3 regions of the Desulforapulum autotrophicum HRM2 genome follow, and region 3 is predicted to be linked to each of the others. Evidence: riboswitches for the same ligand, from Rfam matches in the RefSeq annotation. Region 3 holds a riboswitch; each other region holds the start of a gene.
The links. Region 3 has a riboswitch for thiamine pyrophosphate ahead of HRM2_RS11210 (thiamine ABC transporter substrate-binding protein). Riboswitches for the same ligand answer to the same signal wherever they lie in the genome.

Region 1 (7,265 bases), 1.7 Mb from region 3:
TGCCAAGAAAACCCAGCATAAAGACGTAGACGGTGCTGATAAAGGCGTCGCTCAATACCGGGTTGAGCTCGTAGAGATAGCGGTTCAGGAGTCCGCCGCCTGTGGCCCCCATGAGGGCTCCGATGACAAAGACAAAGGCCAGTGGAACGCTTACATTACCCAGTTTCCTGTGGATCACGCTGCCCATGATGGCCTTGGCAAAGATGTGGAAAAGATCAGTTCCAACGGCAAGGATACCCTTGATGCCGGCGCTCATCAGGGCCGGGGCGATGATGAATCCGCCGCCTGCGCCGATGCAGCCGGTGATGAGCCCTGCAAGCAGTCCCACAAAGATTGAAACCACAAAGATCCCAAGGCTGTAGTAGGAGGGACTGTAGGCGTTGTGGCCTCCGATGAGGTCGGGCATGGCCGTACTGATATCCTCAGCAAACACAATGCCTCCGATGATGGCCGGTATCAGCAGAAGGACCAGAATGGCGGTTCTTCGTCTGCTGTTAAGGATGGTGGCGGCATTACTGATTTCCCATTGGGCATAGTATCTTGATCCCTGGATCATGAATTTGCCCCATTGTTTAAAAAAATTCATTGCTGTTGCTCCTTTTAGGGTTGATTGATCGGTTTATTGTTTTTTGTCCAATGGCCCTGTGGCCTTTATCTTCTGTGTGGCCAATTGTCTTTTTTTATAGGCATCTTCCATCTTGTAGATCAGTTCATCAATCCCCATGGGTTTTGTCATGTAGTCAAAGGCCCCCAGGGTGATAGCTTCCATGGCCGCCTTGACCGTTGCCTGGCCGGTGAGCATGATCACCTCGGTCAGGGGAGATATCCGTTTGATTTCCTTGAGTGTCGCTGTTCCATTGATTCCGGGTAGCCGCATGTCAAGGATAACCAGGTCCAGCCGGGTTTCCTGGGCAATGGCTATCCCCTGTTCACCGGTTCCGGCCTCATGGACGGTGTAGCCTCTCACTGTCAGCTGTCTTGCAACGGCTGTTCGGAACTGATCTTCGTCGTCAACCAGAAGGACGTTCATCTTTTTTCTCCCCTGTCATGGTTGTTTGTTTTTGGGTCTGACTTGGTGGTGTCAGCCGGCAGAGAGATGGTAAAGAGACTGCCCTTGCCGGGCAGACTCTGGACTTCAATGGTGCCTTTCATGGCGTTAATGATTCCAAGGGAAATACTAAGCCCCAGGCCTGTACCCTTCCCGGCCTCTTTGGTCGTGTAAAAGGGATTGAAGATTTCCTTGATTCGTTCCAAAGGCATGCCTTCTCCTGTGTCCTGGATCATGACTCGAACGAACTCATTGTCAAAGTCCGTGGAGATGGTGATGGTGCCTTTGTCTTTGATGGCGTCCTCGGCATTGTTGAGAAGGTTTAGAAAAACCTGGGAGATCTGGTCTGCATCAATTTTGATGTCGGGAAGGTTCTGGGCATAGTTTGTTTCAATTTTGATGTCGGCAAGGTCAAAGCGGTGTTTTGTGAGGCCATGGCGCACCGTTTCAAGGATGTTGTTGATGTTGTGCATTTCCTTCTTGGGCTCGTTCTTTCTGCCAAAGTCCAGGAGTTGCCGGGTGATTCTGCTGGCCCTGAAGGCTGCTGACTCAATGGTTTTAAGTTCTTTGACAATGGCCCCTGGGCTTGAATCCAGGTTGAATTCAGGATTGAGCATATCCCGGACCACGCCCACCGTGGAGGTGATGATGGCAAGGGGATTGTTGATTTCATGGGCCACGCCTGTGGCAAGTTCACCCACCGAGGCAAGCTTTGAGGCATGGATGAGCTGGGTCTGGAGCTGAATGCTCTCTTCGGCTATTCTCTGGGCCCGGTTCATGAGGCGGCTTGCCGTGATCCAGATCACAAGTGCCAGAAAAATCGTGATAATGGATAGGTTGATGATCATGGCGTTGCGGGTCTTGTACATCTGGGCGTGGATGATTTTGAGGGGCTGGCTGATGATCAGTGCCCAAGGGGCTTCGGTGAGCCAGGCATGGGCCGTGAGCATCACCCCGTTTTCATCTTTGATCTCATAGATTCCGGTGGGAACATCCCTGGGGGGAAGGTAGGTGGAACGTTCAAGAACATTGGCCTTTAAGGGGTCCACAAGCTGGTAGGTTCCTGCCTGGTTCACAAGGGTGGTCTCAACCTCACTGACCTTGCCGATGGATCTTAAAAACATGTAGAACTTGTCTGGGTCCAGGGTGGATCGCATGATGCAGACACGGTTGTTAATGGTTAGCTTTACGGCGATGGTAAAGTGGGGTTTGTTTCTGAATCCAAGATAGACGTTTGTGATCACATAATCTTTTTCCTGGGCCAAAAGGGTGGAAAACCATGCTTCCTTTCGGTAGTTTTTGTTGAGAAGGGCTGGAAAAGGTCCTGCATAGCCAGTCTGGACGCCCAGGTGGTTTAAAAACCCTACGTCCACAAAGGCATCGCTGAAGTGGTTCAGGGTCTGAAGAAAGTAGAGCATCTTCTGGTCGGTGGGGTCGGGGGTGAATTCCCGTGAGTAAAACAGGTTACGAAGGTTCATCTCCCGTTCCCTTAAGAACAGATCCACAATGTTGCGCTGGCTCTTTGCCAGGGCCTCGATGTTGATCTTGCCTGTTTTTTTCAATGCCGTTGTAAACTGACAGTGGAAATAGACGGAAAGAAGCACATGGGGAATGATGAAGCAGGCCAGAACGCCCAGACCCAGGCGGATTTTCAGCCGGTTGAAATAGGCCCTTGTCTTTAGAAGTTCTTCAGAAATGCCCGGGTTTACCCCTGCATCCCTGGGCGGTTTTATCGCAGTCGGTTGTTTGTTTCCTGGGCGGGTTGGGGCCATGGTCATTCCTCTTCTGCGTGGGTTAATGTTGTTCCTTATACCTGGGATAGCAATGGTCGTGCCATTGTCGTCGGAGGGGTTTCTATTTGCTTTCTTAATTGAGTAAGACATTGATATCGTATTTAAATATGGCCCTATCTTCCCTGGGGATTAACGGAGGGCCTGCCCGGATTTGCAGGTTTGAGAACAACGAATTTCGAGGATTTGAGAAATGGATTTAGAATAATTGCGAATCTGATCGGAATTTACTTTAGGGGGAGGGCTTATTAAATGGGTTGACAAGTGTTTTCCTAATGGCCATAATCTCAAGGTTAAAAATTGTGTTTGCTGGGGGCGCTGACAGTGGCTGAGAAGGATTGTAATGATCCTGTCCCTTGGAACCTGATGCGGATAATTCCGACGTAGGGAAGCTGATATTTATTTTTCAAATGATATCTTCCTTGTGAGTTTCTGTCCATTTCCTTTGTGAATTTTCAAATAAGCATGGGAGATGGCCCTAAAAAATGGCCTGCTCCAGTGCCGATTTTTCTGAAACTTACAACGGTCTCTTGTCTTTATTCCATCCTGTTCCCCATATTTAATGATTTAAATATTTATGGATAATGAAGGAAATAATCCGACGTTATCCTTTGTTAATGGAAATTCTATGATTGAACACCAAACCCTGGTCCATGGTATTTTCGAGCTGTGCGCCAGAATCCGTGACCAGAAACCCCTGGTCCATGTGGTCACAAATTTCGTGGTAATGAATCAGACGGCCAATGCCCTGCTGGCCCTGGGAGCATCTCCCACCATGTCCTGGGCCCAGGAGGACGCCGCCTACATGTCAAAAATTTCAGATGCCCTGTGCATTAACATGGGTACCCCGGTTAAAGGGCGGATTGAGGTGATGAAAACCCTCATGACCCTGGCCGCCAGGATGGATAAACCCGTTGTGTTAGATCCTGTTGGATCCGGTGCCGGTGCCTACAGGACCGGTATTGCCAAGGCCCTTTTCGCCCTTGCCCCCCGCAAGATAATCCGGGGCAATGCCTCGGAGGTCTGTTCCCTCACAGGTACAAATTACACAACAAGGGGCATTGACAACACCCTGGATCTGGAACATGCCAGGCAGATCCTGGCGGGGCATGGCCGAACCCATGGAGACGGTGAAGAAACCGGGACCGACGAACCCGGTTGGCCGTCCATTCTGGTTTCAGCGTCATCTCTCATCGTCAGCGGACAAAAAGATATGATCCTGGCTCCGGGCCGGCGGATGATCCTTGACAATGGCACCCCCCTGATGAATTCCGTCACCGGAACAGGGTGTATCCTTTCGGCCCTGACCGCGGCCTTTTATGCCGTGACGGACAATGGTTTTGACGCGGCCGTTGCTGCATCTGCCGTTGCCGCCATTGCCGGTGAGCTTGCCGCGGAAAAGGCCTCGGGGCCTGGCACTTTCATGCCCCATTTCATGGACGCTCTGTACAATATGAACGAAAAAAACCTGGCGGCACGGCTGAAGGTGGAATCCACGGCATCCTGAGATATCATCCGGAAACCTGGTCGTGCCACGGATTCGTTTGTGATGGACGGGCAGGGGGGCCCCAGCCCAATTAAACAAGAATATAATCAAGAATAATTTGGAAAAACCATGGAACATGTTGAAAAAATAAAAAAATCACGCATTCAAGGGATGTTGTCTGGCTTTGGCCCTGCATGGCTCATCAGCGCCGTGGCAGCAGGCCCCGGTACCACATTAAGTGTTGCCAAAGCCGGCGGCATTTACGGTTATGGATTTTTGTGGGTCATTGTCTTGAGTGTTGTGCTGGCCTTTGTCTGCCAGTATATGGCAGCGAAAACCGCATTGATTGGCGGCAAGGGCATTGTCTCCATTGTTGAAGAAAAATGGGGCAAGGGTCTGGCCTGGTTTGTGGCCTTGGATGCCCTTGTGGTTATCTGGCTTTGCAATGTGGTTCTGTTGAAGGTCCTGGTGGCGGTGACGGAATTTGTAACCGGCTTGACTTCCTCACTGTGGGGCGTTTTTTTCGTGGCTGTTTTTTATGGACTGGTTGCCCTGGGGGGCTATAAAATTATTGAAAAGATCTGTAAGGTGGTGGTTTCCCTCCTGGTCATCTGTTTTATTGCCACCCTTTTTATTGCACGACCTGATCTGGGTGCGATGATGGGGGGACTTGTTCCGGATTTTGCCAATTTTGGCCCGGCTGAAATCGTGATGATGACGGCCATCATGGGGGGATCCATCCATGTGACCATACTCTCCATGCAGACCTATACCGTCCATGAAAGGGGATGGACGACAAAGGATCTGAATCTGGCCCTGGCCGACACGGCCGTTTCGCTCCTGGGTGCCTTTGGCCTCTATTGTACGGCCATTTACCTCACCGGTGCATGCGTACTCAACCCTGCTGGTATCCAAGTATCCACCCTTTTTGAGATGGCCAATGCCATCAAGCCGATTCTGGGAGAATATGCCCATGGCTTTTTCTGCCTGGGTATCTGGTGCGCCGTTTTTTCAACCATTATGCCTACCTTTATTGCGGCATCCTATGTTGTCGGGGATAAAATGCGGTGGGATTTAAAATCCGGGGGAAAGAAATACAGGGGGATTATTCTTGCCGGGTGCCTCATTGCCTTGCCTGGGGCCTTTCTACCCGGAAAACCAGTGGCGCTTCTGATGCTCATGCTGGCCTTGTCTTTTGTGGGAACCCCGCTGTTTGTGGCAATCTTTATGAAATTACTCAATGACAAATCCTGGGCCAGAGAAAACAAGAACGGCTGGCTGCTCAACATCGGTGGCGGTACGGCGCTGATGGTCACCCTCTTTCTTGCCGTAAAATGGGTGGTCCATATTTTTTAAGGTTCTCAAAGGTGTTTGTGCAGATCATAATGTGCTGTTTTATCGATTCACCCATTCCCACACCCAGTCAAAACGGCCGTCCAGAAATGGAATTCTGGACGGCCGTTTGGGTTGTTCTCTTCAAGACAATATTAGATTTTTTCAGATCATTTTTATTCCCTTCAAAAAATTCTTCGTGGGGGGTAGATTGTAACGACGAGTGACAAAAAGAATACAATGTCAGGGGATCCTAATGACACGCAAACAGGTCTTCCCGATCACTCCCCGGGCCCTGTTCCCCGTTCGGCAACCGCAGCGATCAACTGCCCGCGAACGATCACCCCCTTGAGCCGGTTGGTGTCGTCCACCACTGCCAGGGGGAAACGGCTGTCCTTAAGGGGCTCGAACAGTTCCGTGGCCGGGGTATCCTCAGATACGGTACGCAGGTCGTGGATCAGGATTGAATTCAGATCCCGATCTCCTGTCCCGATCATGGCAGCCACATCTTCGATCAGGACCACACCGAGGAGGGTATGTTCCCGGCTCAAAACAAACAGAGAAGAAATGGTGTGTTTTTTCATTTTCCGTAAAGCAGCCCTGGGTCCGTCCGTACCGATATGGGCCACAGCTCTGGATTTTTCCATGATCGATCCGGCGGTGAGCACCTTGCTTACATCCACATCGGCCACAAACCGGGCCACGTAGTCGTCGGCAGGGTTGGTCAAGATATCCTCAGGCGTTCCTATCTGAACCACTTCGCCGTCCTTCATTAGCACGATGCGATCACCTAGTTTAAGGGCCTCGTCAAGATCGTGGGAGATGAACACGATGGTTTTGTGCATCTTTTCCTGCAGAGCGATGAGTTCGTCCTGCATGTCCGAACGGATAAGGGGATCAAGAGCACTGAAGGCCTCGTCCATGAGTAAGACATCCGGGTTTGAGGCCAGAGCACGGGCCAGGCCGACTCGCTGTTGCATGCCTCCGGAAAGCTGGCCCGGATAGGAATCTTCCCATCCGCTGAGTCCGACCTGCTCTAAAACCTGCAGGGCGGTTTCCCGTCGCTGTACGGCCGGAACCTTGGAAATTTCCAGGCCGTATTCCACATTCCGGACAATGGTCTTGTGGGGAAGCAAAGCAAAGTTTTGAAAGACCATACCCAGTTTGAGCGCCCGTACCTTGCGGAGCTGTTTTGGCGCAAGTTCCGTCAGGTCCTCGCCGTCCACAAAAATTTGGCCCTCGGTGGGCTGTATAAGCCGGTTTAGACATCTGACCAGGGTGGACTTGCCGCTGCCGGACAACCCCATGACCACCACGATTTCTCCCTCTTCCACCTCAAAAGAAACCCGGTTCACTCCTACGGTGTTACCTGTTTTGGCCAGGATTTCATCCTTTCCAAGTCCCTTGTCCAGAAGCCTGAGGGCTTTTTGGGGGTCTGGGCCAAAGATCTTACTCACATTTTTGATGCAGAGTTTGCTCATGAACCGCCTCCCTTGCGCATGCGTCGTTCAGCAGCCATGGCTGCGGTGATCCGGTCCACGATAATAGCCAGAAACACGATGGCCATACCGGCTTTAACTCCACGGCCGATTTCGATCCGATTAATAGC
Region 2 (7,265 bases), 2.1 Mb from region 3:
GGTTTCCCGGGTGCGTTCATGTAAAAGGTCGTGGCTGGTCTGCCCGGTCAGGTGTCCACCCTTGATCAGAACATTGGCTGGACCAAGCAGTGCCAAGGCCCTGGCAGCTTCAGGCATCTGGTCGGCTGTTTCGACCGGTTGCCCGAGCAGCACGGACGCCTCGGGAAGGTTGGGGGTGATGAGGGTTGCCAGGGGTAAAAGCCTTTCCCTTAAGGCGGCCACGGCATCATCCCGGAGCAGCTTGTCGCCGCTTTTGGAAATCATTACCGGATCCACCACCACATTGGAGCAACGCCATTGTTCAAGTTTTGACGCAACAACCTCGATGACCTCAGGGGAGTGGAGCATGCCGATCTTGACGGCATCACAGCCAATATCTTCCATGACTGCATCAATTTGCCGGCCGATGAATTCGGGCGGTACCGGGAAAATTCCCGTGACCTGCCAGGTGTTCTGGGCCGTGAGGGCCGTAATGGCAGACATGCCAAAAACGTCCAGGGCGGAAAAGGTTTTTAAATCTGCCTGGATGCCGGCACCACCGCCGCTGTCAGAACCGGCAATGGTCAGTGCTCGGAAATAGGATTTCATTATCATTTCTCCTTACTCATGCCAGGTGTGGATCAGCCCGGCGGTGTCCACATGGTTTTTAATGAGCCCATAGGTCAGGGCAAAATCGGCAAAGGCCTGCCATTTGGCTGGATCGTGGCTGTTCTGGCCCGCAAAATAGGGCCGGGTCAGTTCAAAGGCTGCGGTTTCAACGTTTGCATCGGCCTCTGGCACGGCTTTAAGGTAAAGCTTGAGGGCGGTCGTCGGGTCTGTCTCAAGCTGGGCCATGGCAAGCTGTATGGCCTTTGTAAACTTGTGGATGGCGGCCTCTTTTTTGGCCAGGGTTTTTGATCCGGCCACAAAGATCAGCTCTTCATAATCGGGGATTCCGTTGTTTTCCAGCTCAAAGAATCTGGCCGTGTATCCCTGTTGCTTCATGACCACGGTTTCATAGGTCTTAAAGGGCCCCATGACGGCGTCCACCTTGCCGGAGACCAGGGCGGGTAAAATGGTAAATCCCACATTTATCGGGGTGTAGTTCTTGACGCCGTTGAGGTTGGCAAAGGCGTGGAGCAGCACATCCATAAGGCCGGGGACGGTATATCCGATGTTCTTGCCGGACAGGTCGGCAGGTGTTTTTATGGTTTTGTCCAGGAACAGCAGGGTGGTCAGGGGGTGGATGACCAGGGGGGCCACGGCCTTGAGATCAAGGCCCTGGTCCGCTGCAATGATGGTCTGGGGCTGGTAGGAAACGGCCAGATCCACCTGTCCTGCTGCGGCAAGTTTCAGGCCATCGGATGTCTCTGACGGGGTAATGATCTCCACGGTAAGCCCCTGATCTTTAAAGTATCCCGATTCCTGGGCCAGGTAAATGGGCAGGTGGTCCACATTGGGAAACCAGTCTAACATGAGTTTTAGTTGTTCTGCCCCCATAACCGGTACTGCAGCCAGGAGAATGAGGGTTGAAATGACCAGGATGATTCGTTTTTTCATTGTGATTTCCTTATCGATAGGGGTTAAGTTACTTCCATTTTACGACGTTCTTTTCAACCTGACCCACCAGAATCCAGAGGCCCAGGCCCATGGCTGTCAGCCAGAGAATGGCGGCAAAGACCAGATCCGTCTGGAGGCGTGCATTGGCCTGGATCATGAGATATCCCAGGCCCTGCTGGGCCCCGACCCATTCCCCGATGACAGCACCGATGGTGGCCACGGTGACGCCCACCCGCAGGCCTGAAAAAAACCGGGGCAGGGCCCAGGGCCAGTAGAGCATTCGCAGCTTCTGGAAAAAACTGGCCCCCATGAGGCAGAACAATACCCTGAATTCGGGATCACAGCTTTTTAATCCAGACAAAAGGCTGACGGTAATGGGGAAAAATATAATTACCCATGCCATGAATACCTTGGATGCCATGCCATATCCCAGCCAGACCACCAGCAGGGGGGCCAGGGCAAACACCGGAATGGCCTGGGAGGCCACCAGAAAGGGGGTCAGCCCCCGTTCAAGTCCAGGGATGGCAAACATGAAAATGGCCAGGGGAATGGCCGTGGCCAGGGCAAGGCCGATGCCGGCCAGGATTTCGGTAAAGGTGACCAGGGCGTGGGGCCAGATAACAGGGGCCTTGATCAGGGCTGTTGCCGCAATATCCGAGGGTCGCGGCAGGATGAACCCCGGGACATCCATTATCCTGACCCCCAGCTCCCAGATGGCAAGAAGGCACAGGGCAAGGAGAGCTGCCAGGCCGTTGGCCTTGAAATTATCCACGGCCATGGGGCATGCCTTGCCTGAGCCGGTCCAGAACCCGGGTCTTGATGCCCAGCAGTTCCGGGTCGCTGAACTTTCTGGGTTTGGGTGATTCGGGTATAAATCGTTCAATGACGACCATGGGGCAGGGGCTTAACAGGCAGATTTCGTCTCCGAGAATCAATGCCTCTTCAATGTCATGGGTGATCATGAGGATGGTTTTTTTGAATTCAGACTGGAGCATGAGCAGCAGAAACTGCAGTTCCCTTCGGGTAATGGCATCCAGGGCAGACAAGGGTTCATCCAAAAGGATGAGATCCCTTTCAAACATGAGGGTCCGGACCAGGGCACAGCGCTGTCGCATGCCACCGGAAACCTGGTCGGGATAATGGGTTTCAAATCCATTGAGCCCCAGGCGGTGGAATAAGCGGTCGGCTGTTTGTCGTGCCCGGGTCGGGTCCTGCCGGTCTTTTCCAGTTCTGGCCGGCAACAGGCTGTTTTCCATGAGGGTGAACCAGGGCAGCAGCAGATCCTTTTGCTGCATATAGGCCCCAAGGTCCTGGAGGTGGGGCTGAGGCTTTCCCTTCCAGGTGATTCGGCCCCGGTCCAGGGGCGTCACCCCGGTGAGTCCGTCAAACAGGGTGGACTTTCCGCATCCGGATGGCCCCACCAGCACTTTGAACTGCCCCGGTTCGACCGTGAGGGTGAAATTTGAAAAAATCAGTCGGTTGCCAAAGGATTTGGCGGCACCAATGACTTCAAACATGGTCGTTTCCTTGAAATTTTTTATTAAAATGCGTACGACCGCAGGTGGGATGGGGGAAAGGGGCTTTCCTTCGCCGATATGAGCCGGATCAGGTTCCAGGGGTCGAAACAAGGGTTGCTTTTTGTTTCCTCTCAGCCGAATACCTTCGACTCCCCCAGCCTTCCATTGACGCCGCAATAGTTGGGGGGAAGGTAGCACGCCTGTCAGAGCTCTGTCAAATACCCTTTCCCCTGTTGACTGAAAAAACCAGGGTGGTATAAATATAGAATTATCGTATAGGAGGTTACATGGTCTGGAATGTCTATCTTTTGAGGTGTAATGACGGTTCATTGTACTGCGGTGTTACAACGGATGTTGCGGCCCGCGTTGCAACACACAATGACGGAAAGGGGGCCAAATATACCCGGTCCAGGCTGCCTGTGACCCTGGTTGCCGTCAGCCCTGATTTTACAAAACAGAGGGCGTTTCAGTTTGAGTACCGCGTAAAACAGCTTCGAGCCCATGAAAAGTGTGATGTGGTGATGAAGGGGAAATGTGGGGGTTCTGGTCGGAGAATTAAGAAAAACATGGGTGTGGTGAATAAATCGGTTCAGGAACTTGATAAGTGACAGCCTAGATGGTACTCATGGATTGTTGTTTTAAACTATTTGTGATACATTCATAAAATAGCGAATATCATATTTTTACGGGAGAGAATTATGAGTGAAATTGTCAGGGATGGTGATACGACAGTGGTAAGGCCGGGCATTGATATTGTTGCCTCCATGGCAGAAGACTTCAAGCGGGAACTTTTCTCTGCAATCAATGATAATCCTGGTGATCTTGTCATTGATCTTGCAGGTGTTGAGATGGTTGATTCTGTTGGGATTGGTGTGATCATTGCGACCCACAACACCCTGGAGCAGGCCGGAAGAACTCTCAAGGTGATCAACGTTTCAAAGGATGTTTTTGGGCTGTTCAGTACCATGCGACTCAACAGGCGCTTTACCATTGAGAGTAATGCCTAGTGGGTGTGCCTCGCATGGAAAGACGACGGTTCCCCGCCTTTATTATAGCAGTGTTTATGGTTTTATCTGTTGCTGGGTGTGGTGACGATAACGGGAAGTATGAGGGTGTCGGGCGACTGGTGGCAGAGCGGAATCGTGCCAGGCTTGCACAGAGTGAAAATAAAAGACAGTCCCCAGTCCCGGATAAACCGTTGTCCTCCAACTCAATGGGTGTCAAATCATCAAAGGAAGTACTGGTTGAAGAGAATGTCAATATTGTGAGCTCCTCTTCAGGCAAGATCCTTGCTAGAGGGATCGCCTATCTGGATGAAAATGGAAAAATCATAACCATCCGTTTCGGAAAACAATAGTCTGTAAAATTCATTCAACGTGATTGCCTGAAGATTGTGTGGCGATTCAACTTCAGCGGGGAAAGTACGGGCTTGGCATGGGACTCAGATCGGAAACAACAAAGGGTTTCAGCAGTTTTGCTGAAACCCTTTTTTAACAATGGTCGGGGCGAGAGGATTCGAACCTCCGACATCCTGCTCCCAAAGCAGGCGCGCTACCAGGCTGCGCTACGCCCCGAAAAATACAATCAAAGCTTTTAGCACTGTTTCCGGGATTATGCAAGTCCAATCGGGAGTGACCCGTAAAAATTATCCGGTCGGCTGGCCCTGTCTCTCCATGGGCTGCATTTTTGTTCTGCAACGGGTGATTTTAGGTTGCCATGGTGTCGCAAAGTACTGAAATGCATTCTTTTTTTCAATTTTCTTGACACCCGCACATTTAAAGATTACCTTAATACATTTTACTTGGGGAACACATATTGAATGGCCCCGGTGGTTGAAACGATGGCAACAACATTAAAACAACATCAATAAGAGATGGCTTGATGCGCTTCAGGTTCCCCAGGGGACCCCGTGCTTAAGAGCCTTTTGGTACAGGAAGGGGAATAATGCAATTAAACATTGAAGAGAAAAGCTCGGTAAAGAAAGTCCTCCACATTGAAATCCCTAAGGAAGATGTGGCAAAGGAGCTGGACACAGCTTACAATGAGTTGAAAAAAACGGCCACGGTAAAAGGTTTCAGAAAGGGCAAGATTCCCCGGAAAATATTGGAGACACGGTTTTCAAAGGATGTGCACGCCGATCTTGTGCCCCATCTTGTTCAGAACGCTTTTTCCGAGGCCCTTGACGAGCACAAGTTCAATCTGGTGGGCGGTCCCCAGGTGGATCCACCTGAGCTAACCCCCGGGGAGGCCCTCAGCTTTGATATTTCAATTGAGGTGATGCCGGAACTTGAAGCTGTTGATTTCAAAGGGATCGAGCTGAAAAAGACCATGTATGAGGCAACGGACCAGGAGGTTGATGCCCAGATTCAGATGATTCGCAAAACCATGGCAACCAAGGAGAAGGTGACCGAGGAACGACCGGTCAAGGTCGAGGATTTTGTTCTCATTGATTACCAGGGCTTTGTCGATGGTGCCCCCTGTGACGCTGCCCCCAAGGTTGAAAATTATGTCATGGCCATTGGTAGCAACACCCTGCCTGCTGAGTTCTCAGAAAAGCTGCTGGGCGCCATCCCTGTGAAAGAGATGGATATCGATGTTGTTTATGCAGATGATGACAAGGATGAGGCCCTGGCTGGCAAGACCGTGATATACAAGGTGACCCTTAAAGAGATTCAGGAGCAGATTTTGCCTCCGGTGGATGATACCCTGGTGGAAAATTTGGGCCAGTACAAGAATCTTGATGAGCTCAAGGCGGCCATTCTTGACAATCTTAAAAAGGGGTATGAGCAGCGAACCCAGCACGAGCTGAGCGAGCAGATCTTTACAGACCTTCTTGAGAAAATTGAGTTTGAGGTTCCAGATACAATGGTGGATGCAGAGCTCCAGGGAATCATTGCAGAGGCTGAACAGGCCTATGCACAGAACAATATCAAGCTTGAAGATGTGGGACTGAGTCAGGATTTTTTGAAGACCCAGTACCGGGGTGTGGCTGAGAAGCAGGCCCGCCGCCATATTCTTCTCGGCAAGATTATTGACCAGGAAAACCTTGAGTTGACAGAGGATGAGCTTGAGGCCGGGTATGCTGAAATGGCCCTTGGAATGAACGCCTCTGTTGATGCAGTAAAGAATTTTTTCAAGATGGATGGGCGTCAGCTTGAGTATTATAAACACACCCAGCTTGAAAAAAAGGCTGTCCGTCTTATAATAGAACAAGGCAGTGTGACTGAAGTCGCTCCAGAGGTTGAGACCGAGGTCTCTGAATCTGCGGCTGATGTCGAAGACAAGACAGATCAATAATTTTTTTTGTCCGGCATGCATGGATGAAAAACAAAATAATTAAAGGAGATAATCGTGCCCTTAATCCCCATGGTCGTTGAGCAGAGTAACAGAGGTGAGCGTGCCTATGATATCTATTCACGACTGTTAAAGGACAGAATCATATTTCTGGGGTCTGCCATGGACGATGAGGTTGCTAACCTCATCGTGGCGCAGCTCTTGTTTCTTGAGTCTGAAGACCCGGAAAAGGATATCAATTTTTATATAAATTCCCCCGGCGGTGTTGTCACTGCCGGAATGGCTGTGTATGATACCATGCAGTACATCAAACCCGATGTGGCAACGGTTTGTATTGGCCAGGCTGCCAGCATGGGAGCACTGCTCCTTGCTGCTGGAGCAAAGGGAAAACGCTTCAGCCTTCCCAACTCCAGAATAATGATTCATCAGCCCCTTGGTGGAGCCCAGGGCCAGGCGTCTGACATCAAAATTCAGGCCAACGAGATTCTGCGCATGAAAGAGGTTTTGAGTGGAATCCTGTCAAAGCACACGGGCCAGAATTTTGATAAGATATCAGAAGACACTGACAGGGATTTTTTCATGTCAGGCGACCAGGCCAAGGAATATGGTCTTGTGGACCATGTGGTTGCGAGCCGGGACGAGCTGGAAAAGGCAGAAGCAGCAAAGGAGAAATAATATGACCCGGAAAGATGATGAGAGCGATCAGTTCTTTTGCTCGTTTTGCGGAAAGAACCAGAAAGAGGTCAAGAAACTCATTGCAGGACCTAGCGTTTACATTTGTAATGAGTGTGTCAGTCTGTGTGAAGAGATTATTGAAGATGAGGACAAAGAGAGTCTTGCTCCGGCCGAGGCCAGCGATAAAAAGCTCACTCCAAGGGAAATCAAGGATGTTCTTGATACCTATGTAATCGAGCA
Region 3 (7,265 bases):
TATATTTGACAGTCACTGTTAAATTTCCTTTTATTTTGGGCCAGAAAAGCTGTTGACTTTGTCTATAAGTCCTTTGTTCTGGCATGGTGAGCACTTTAACGTGTATGTGTCGCTTTTGAGGGAACTCTTTAAACCACAACATCTGGTATACGAGGATTTCCTTGTCTTCATCAAACGTTTGAATTCTGAATACCAATTTTGCACCTGTCTGGAGTTATGACTAATTATCCTATGGATAACTGTAACAAAACATCAAAAGTATCAATGATACCAGATCAAATCTTGATAACATTTTAGGTGTTGACGACTGGCTATAGTACTGCCTTTTGAGGGTTCAAAAAATCCCCCGGACTATCCCTGTCAGCCCCCATCTTTTTTAGCACTGAAGCCGTATACCTCAGTTTCAGCGGATTCAGTAGAGTACAATGGAACTGTGGTGAAACGATTGATTGAACTCCATTTTTTTTTAGTTGCACCATTGAGATTCACATGGAATACCATCATTATCGCCATCAATTTGCACATTTGGACAATTCATAAGGTAGAATCTTGCTTCTTTACATGAAGTCATTTCACTACAATATTTTTTTCCTTCACAACGGTAACCAGTAAAGTCTTCATCGATGAAACCAACTGGCAATGACTTTACAAACATCTGTGACCAATATGGGTAAGTTGCATATACTGCAAATGCTAAGCCCCCAAATATTAACAATGATATCAATTTCGAAGTAAAGCTCCTTCCTTTTGATTTTTTTCTTGGCCTATAAATAACCTCTTCAACACCTTCAATTCTGGCATTAATTGCTTTTTTCTTACCTGTATCATCTGTTACATGGTCAAAATATATGATGTCATTAACTTTCGGTCGACGGGACATTTTTTTTAATTCGGAAATGTGGATAAACAAATCCCCTTTAATAGCGGGAGATTTTATAAATCCGAATCCACGATTTTCATTCCAGCGAACTAATTTACCTTTTTGTTTCATACAGGATTTCTTTTTTGCTTAACCAAGGGATTATATGAATTTGGATAACATTATTATTGGGATGTTATTCAGCAGTCAATTTAATTGGAGAATAACCTGACTACCGCTTGGATGGCAAGGGCGAATTTAATCTCCTGGATTTTGGTTTTTACAGGGCGTTATTTTGATCTGTTATTTGGGGCCTGATACATAAAATTTGACAGGTCAGACCCAAGGGTTTGGGGCGCGGACTACTCGTCTGACAAGCTCAGTTTTTCAGGCGAATGAGCACTGTAGACTATCCCTGTTAGTCCACACTCGGTTCAGTATGGAAAGGACGTCGCTCAACGGAAAAAAGGTACGCTGGGGATAACAACAGGCTTATCGCCCCTAAAAGTTCACATCGACGGTGCGGTTTGGCACCTCAATGTCGGCTCATCACATCCTGGGGTTGGAGCAGGTCCCAAGGGTTTGCCTGTTCGCCAATTAAAATTGAAAGTGGGCTGGTGGGTTTGGTTGATTTTATACTTTATACAAAGCCCTGACCTTGGGTTGACTACCTAAGGTCAGGGCTTATTGAGTTTAAAAGATTACCTTTGCCACATCCTTGTAAATCTTTGCATAATGGACCGTGACACCCTCTTTGATATGATCGGGAAGTTCGTCAAAATCCTTTTGATTTGCATGGGGAAGAATCAGTTCAAAAATTTTTACCCGTCTGGCAGCAATAATTTTTTCCCTGATGCCCCCAACCGGAAGCACTTGGCCCGTGAGAGTCAGCTCGCCTGTCATGGCAAGGGTTCGGTCGATCTTTTTCCCTGTTGCCATGGATAAAAGGGCCGTTGCCATGGTCACACCTGCACTGGGTCCGTCCTTGGGTGTTGCACCTTCCGGCACGTGGAGATGGATAAATGCGCTGTCAAAATACTCGGGGTCAACCTTGAATGCCTTTAGATTCGCTGAAATATAGCTGTAGGCTATCTCAGCGGATTCCTGCATGACATCTCCCAGCTGACCGGTGAGTTTAAAACCCTTGGTTTTTGAATGGACCCTGATCGCTTCAATGCTCAGGGTTGCACCCCCCATGGCGGTCCAGGCAAGCCCGGTTACGACCCCCTTTCCAGTGATGGACAGCTCCTTTTGAAATACAGGTTTTCCAAGGAGATCTTCAAGGTTTTTCAACGATATCTTCTGCTCAAGGGTCGGTTCTTTCAAGAGCTTGACAATGGATTTCCTGACGATTCTGGCAAGGTGTTTCTCAAGGTTCCTGACCCCTGCCTCCCTGGCATACCCTTCGGCAATCTCACGAATGGCTGCGTCGGATATTTTCAGCTGTTTTGATTTAAGCCCAGACCGTTTTAACAGCCGGGGCCAGAGGTGATGCTTGGCAATGTCCACCTTCTCCTTGCTGATATAGCCCGACAGTCGAATGGCATCCATCCGGTCAAGCAGGGGACCTGGAATGGTGTCTGGCTGATTGGCCGTGCATATGAACAGCACCTTGGAAAGATCCAGGGTGAGATCCAGATAGTGGTCAAGGAAATTCTCGTTCTGTTCCGGATCAAGCACCTCAAGAAGTGCAGATGCCGGATCACCCTGGTAGGACATGCCTATTTTGTCAACTTCATCGAGCATGATAACAGGGTTGGATGTTTTGGCATTTTTCAGGGCATGGACAAGCTTTCCGGGTAGTGCACCGATGTAGGTTCTCCTATGACCTTTAATCTCGGCCTCATCTTTCATACCACCGAGGCTGAATCTGAAAAATTTACGTCCAAGGGCATCGGCAATGGACTTTCCAATGGAAGTCTTGCCCACACCGGGCGGGCCCACCAGTAAAAGAATGGACCCGGAAACTTCCTTTTTATAGGCCCCGACTGCCAGAAATTCAATGATCCGGTCCTTGACATCATCCAGGGCGTCATGGTCCCGCTCCAGGATTTTTTTTGCAAGATCAAGATCAAGATTGTCCTTTGAGTAAACCCCCCAGGGAATGGAGGTGAGCCAGTCAAGGTAGTTCCTTGTGACGCCATATTCGGCTGATCCTGTTTCAAGAATCTTGATTTTGCCGATTTCATCGTCGATTTTTGCCTGGACATGTTCAGGTACGGTCATATCCTCAAGGCGTTTGGTGAATTTTTCTATTTCAGCGGTCTTATCATCCTTGGAGAGCCCCAGCTCTTTTTGAATGATTTTGAGTTGCTCTTTAAGAAAAAACTGCCTTTGGTTTTCACTGACCTTTCGGTTGACCTCCTGGCTGATCTCCTTTTGCATCTTAAGCATTTCAATCTCTTTTTTAAGAAGGAGAAGTACCTTGTCCATGCGTTTTGTGATCGGCAGTATTTCAAGTATCTGCTGGAGTTCTTTTCCCGTGGCCGAGGTGATGGTTGCGGCAAAATCAGAGAGCAATGAGGGCTCGTTGGGGGTGAATCTTGAAAGATAAAGCTTGAGCTCTTCGTTGTACAGTGGATTCAGGGGTAACAGATCCTTGATGGCCTTGATCACGGTAATCGAGTAGGCCTTCAGGCGTTCCTCATCCTCTTCAGGGCTCTTGGGATAATTGACAAGGGCCATGAACGGCGGTTCTTTACTGATCCATTGAATGATTTTGAACCGTTTTAATCCCTGGGCAACGAATTGAATTTTGTCTTCGACCTCCTGGACTTGATGGAGTTGAACAACGCACCCGATTTCCGGGAAAATATCCGCTGAAAGTTTTCCCTCTTCGAGTTTTTCAACATAGCAGAGTCCAAGGACCATGTGACCGGACATACCCACTCGTTTGATGGTTTCTTTCCAGCGTGCCATGTTGACCATGATGGGTTGAGCCTGGGCAGGGAAAAAGGGTCGTTCAAGCATGGGGAGTATGTAAAGCTTGTCCGGTAGTATATTCTGGGGTAGTGCCAGCGTTCCTGACGGATTTTTGGACTGGTTCTGATTTTCGTTCTCTTCGTTGACAACTTCAGGAATGATGGAGTCTTGATCACCCATGGTCACCTCCACTTGTAAGTAAATTTAACGGTCAAATTTTTTGACCATGATTTCAGACTGAACTTGAAGAAGATTAGTCATGCATAAATTATGTGTCAAGTTATTCTTGTGCGAGATCCTACTGCCGGGTCTATATTTGAGGTGACAGGCAAAGAAGCGGAGACGATCTCTCCGCTCCCCTGGGGTTGATAAAAAAGAAGAGTTGTCGTGGAAGATTTATTTCGGAACGATGTCTGACTCGAGTTTCTTTGAAATTTCAAGTGCCTTGTTCAGGGCCTCGTTGATTTTAAAGAATTGAATCTTGAGCGTTTTTAAAGATGCAGGGGTGGCGGTGATGGCTTCGGTTCCTTTAAATACTTTGGCAAGTTCCTGGGATCGTTCTGAGAACTGGACAAGCTTATTGGAAAAGGCGTCAATTTCAACGGCCCATTGTTTTCTTTCTTCACCTGAAAAATTGATCGGTGCATTTCCGGTTCCTTTGATCAGATCGTCAATTTGATAGTCTTCAGGATTTGCGATGATTTCGTACATGTTAGATTCCTCCCTAAAGGGTTTTTTACCAGGTGTATCTTACGTACTCCTCATATCTATATTTAAATTATATTTTCATGGACCATTGAAGTCAAGGCCGAATATGGGGTATGAAAATTCTCATTTTGTAATGATCATATCAATCGCGAAACCATTATTACCGATTGGATTTGATACCTGTGCACTGGATTAGCTCTTGACAGTGCATGGAAATAGATTTAATTAACCAACTTATAGATAGGCGGGAGCAAGCTGTTTGCTGAGAGGGGAATCATTCCCGACCGCATGACCTGATCCGGGTAATGCCGGCGTAGGAACCGAAGACATTAGTCAGCCATCACCGGTTCTTTATGTCACCAGAACCAGGGATGGTTTTTTTTATGTTTTTTTATCAAAGAGGGATTCATCTTATGATACCCATCGTTCGCACGTCCCCATACCGACCGATTCTTGCAGCTGTTTTTGCAGCTATTTCAGTGTTGATGATTATTTCCATAACCGGCTGTTCAAAGGATGATTCAAACGACAAGGCCGTCAAGGCCGATGGGATCCAGGAAATCACCCTCATGACCCATGACAGTTTCTCGGCAAGTACCGATGTTATCCAGGCCTTTGAACAGGCAAACCATGCTAAAATAATTTTTTTAAAATCAGGGGATGCGGGAGAGGCGCTTAACAAGGCGATTCTTTCAAAAAACAACCCCATTGCCGACATCTTTTACGGGGTGGACAATACCTTTTTGACCCGGGCCCTTTCAGAGAATATCTTTGTTGCCCATGACTCTCCCCTGCTTGACCGTTTGCCTGAATCGTTACGGCTTGATCCTGAGAACAGGCTCATCCCAGTGGATTTCGGGGACGTGTGCATCAACTTTGACATTGCCTGGTTTAAACAGAGAAACCTGGATCCCCCTGTCTGTCTGGAAGATCTTCTGGCGCCAAGGTTTAAAGATCTTGTTGTGGTGGAAAATCCAGCCACCTCATCCCCGGGGCTGGCCTTTTTACTGGCCACGGTGGCACGGTTCGGACAAACAGGCTACCTTGATTTCTGGAAGGGGATGAAGCAGAACCAAGTGATGATCACAAGCGGGTGGAAAGAGGCCTACTGGGGTCAGTTTACCGCTGCCTCCAAGGGAACAAGACCCGTTGTGGTCAGCTATGCCTCAAGCCCTGCTGCCGAGGTCTATTATGCAAAAAATCCCATGGACAAGGCGCCCACCGGGGTTATGGTCGACAATGGCGCAGCTTTTCGCCAGGTTGAATTTGCAGGGATATTAAAGGGAACAAAGAAGCTTGAACTTGCCGGAAAACTCATGGATTTTCTTGTGTCCAAAACCTTTCAGGAAGATATTCCCCTGCAGATGTTTGTCTTTCCTGCAAACAAGGAGGCCGTTTTGCCCGATGTGTTTAAAAAACATGCTGTTATCACTGATCAACCTGCAAGACTGGACTATGACATCATATCGAAAAACCGGGAATCCTGGATAATCAATTGGACAGAATTAATGCTTTAAACAAAATTAAGGCTTTAAGGGGTGAGTTGGAGTCCCTTATCCCATGGGGTGTGGCTCTTATTCCCCTAATCTTTCTGGGAGTATTTTATTTCTACCCCCTGGCCGGGATTTTTTTTAGAAGTTTTTTCCAGGAACAGGTATTTTCCCTGGCATCGTTTTTAGACCTTGCAGGATCCAGACGGATTACAGGGATTGTCTGGTTTACCCTGTGGCAGGCCGGGGTTTCGACCCTTTTGACCCTGGCCCTTGCCCTGCCGTGCGCCTATGTCATGGCAACCTACAGATTCAGGGGAAAAAAACTGATCATGACCCTTGCCACCATTCCCTTTGTGCTTCCTACCATTGTGGTTGCTGCGGCATTCCAGGCGTTGCTGGGAGCCAACGGCCTTGTTAAGGGCATCAACCTTGAACATACCATGGGCATGATTTTCCTGGCCCATGCCTTTTACAACTTCAGTGTTGTGCTGAGGATCACCACAAGCTTCTGGTCTTTTTTGCAGAGTCAGATGAGCGAGGCCGCTTCCATGCTAGGAGCAACGCCTGCCCGGACCTTTTTCAGCGTTACCCTGCCGCTGTTGCGGCCGGCCATTACAGCATCGGCCATCCTTGTTTTTATTTTCTGCTTTTCAAGTTTTGGCGTGATCCTCATCCTTGGCGGTGCCGGATTCTCAACGGTGGAGGTGGAGATCTACCGCCAGGCAGCCCACCTGTTTAACCTGCCCGGGGCAGCCGTTCTCTCGTTGTTTCAGATCTGCTGTACGTTTGCAATGATGTGGGTATACACTCTTTTACAACGAAAGGTGCCCACCTTTACGCCCCAGGCTGCAACACTGTCCCTGAAACCGGTCAAAACCATTAACGAAGGGTTCATGGTTGCAGGCTGCGTTGCGTTTATACTGCTCTTTTGTCTTGGGCCCATGGCCGCCCTGGTCGTTAAATCCCTTGTACTGGAAGGCCATTTTTCCCTGGCTTTTTACCGGGAACTTTTCCACAACACCTCGGGGTCCCTTTTTTATGTTTCGCCGGTGCGGGCCATTTCCAACTCCCTGATGTTCGGGGTTGCCACCCTTGCCCTTGCCGTGGTTGTAGGCGTGTGTGCGGCATTTGCCATCCTCCGGAACAGACACAGATTCGCCTCGATCCTTGATCCGATTTTCATGTTGCCCCTGTCAACCTCGGCCGTGACCCTGGGGTTCGGCATCATCATCACCCTTGACCGGCCCCCTTTGAATTTAAGAACTTCGGTGATGCTGGTGCCC

Region 1: it holds a riboswitch for thiamine pyrophosphate, as region 3 does, so the genes downstream of both, HRM2_RS18805 (hydroxyethylthiazole kinase) here and HRM2_RS11210 (thiamine ABC transporter substrate-binding protein) in region 3, are expected to answer to the same signal.
Region 2: it holds a riboswitch for thiamine pyrophosphate, as region 3 does, so the genes downstream of both, HRM2_RS02130 (ABC transporter ATP-binding protein) here and HRM2_RS11210 (thiamine ABC transporter substrate-binding protein) in region 3, are expected to answer to the same signal.

What each region holds. Positions count from the first base shown of each region.
Region 1 covers NC_012108.1:4,276,989-4,284,253, reverse strand. Annotated here, with positions in the region: gene HRM2_RS18820 (sulfite exporter TauE/SafE family protein) at 1-586, opposite strand, end outside; gene HRM2_RS18815 (response regulator) at 620-1,030, opposite strand; gene HRM2_RS18810 (sensor histidine kinase) at 1,027-2,820, opposite strand; TPP riboswitch at 3,140-3,245, shown strand; gene HRM2_RS18805 (hydroxyethylthiazole kinase) at 3,467-4,345, shown strand; gene HRM2_RS18800 (Nramp family divalent metal transporter) at 4,454-5,680, shown strand; gene HRM2_RS18795 (quaternary amine ABC transporter ATP-binding protein) at 5,938-7,137, opposite strand; gene HRM2_RS18790 (ABC transporter permease) at 7,134-7,265, opposite strand, start outside.
Region 2 covers NC_012108.1:497,294-504,558, forward strand. Annotated here, with positions in the region: gene thiD (bifunctional hydroxymethylpyrimidine kinase/phosphomethylpyrimidine kinase) at 1-588, opposite strand, end outside; gene HRM2_RS02120 (ABC transporter substrate-binding protein) at 601-1,539, opposite strand; gene HRM2_RS02125 (ABC transporter permease) at 1,568-2,317, opposite strand; gene HRM2_RS02130 (ABC transporter ATP-binding protein) at 2,304-3,056, opposite strand; TPP riboswitch at 3,105-3,222, opposite strand; gene HRM2_RS02135 (GIY-YIG nuclease family protein) at 3,344-3,664, shown strand; gene HRM2_RS02140 (STAS domain-containing protein) at 3,755-4,063, shown strand; gene HRM2_RS02145 (hypothetical protein) at 4,120-4,413, shown strand; tRNA gene HRM2_RS02150 (tRNA-Pro) at 4,554-4,630, opposite strand; gene tig (trigger factor) at 5,001-6,353, shown strand; gene clpP (ATP-dependent Clp endopeptidase proteolytic subunit ClpP) at 6,408-7,025, shown strand; gene clpX (ATP-dependent Clp protease ATP-binding subunit ClpX) at 7,027-7,265, shown strand, end outside.
Region 3 covers NC_012108.1:2,556,505-2,563,769, forward strand. Annotated here, with positions in the region: gene HRM2_RS11195 (excalibur calcium-binding domain-containing protein) at 467-991, opposite strand; gene lon (endopeptidase La) at 1,553-3,961, opposite strand; gene HRM2_RS11205 (hypothetical protein) at 4,178-4,492, opposite strand; TPP riboswitch at 4,724-4,826, shown strand; gene HRM2_RS11210 (thiamine ABC transporter substrate-binding protein) at 4,903-6,006, shown strand; gene HRM2_RS11215 (ABC transporter permease) at 5,985-7,265, shown strand, end outside.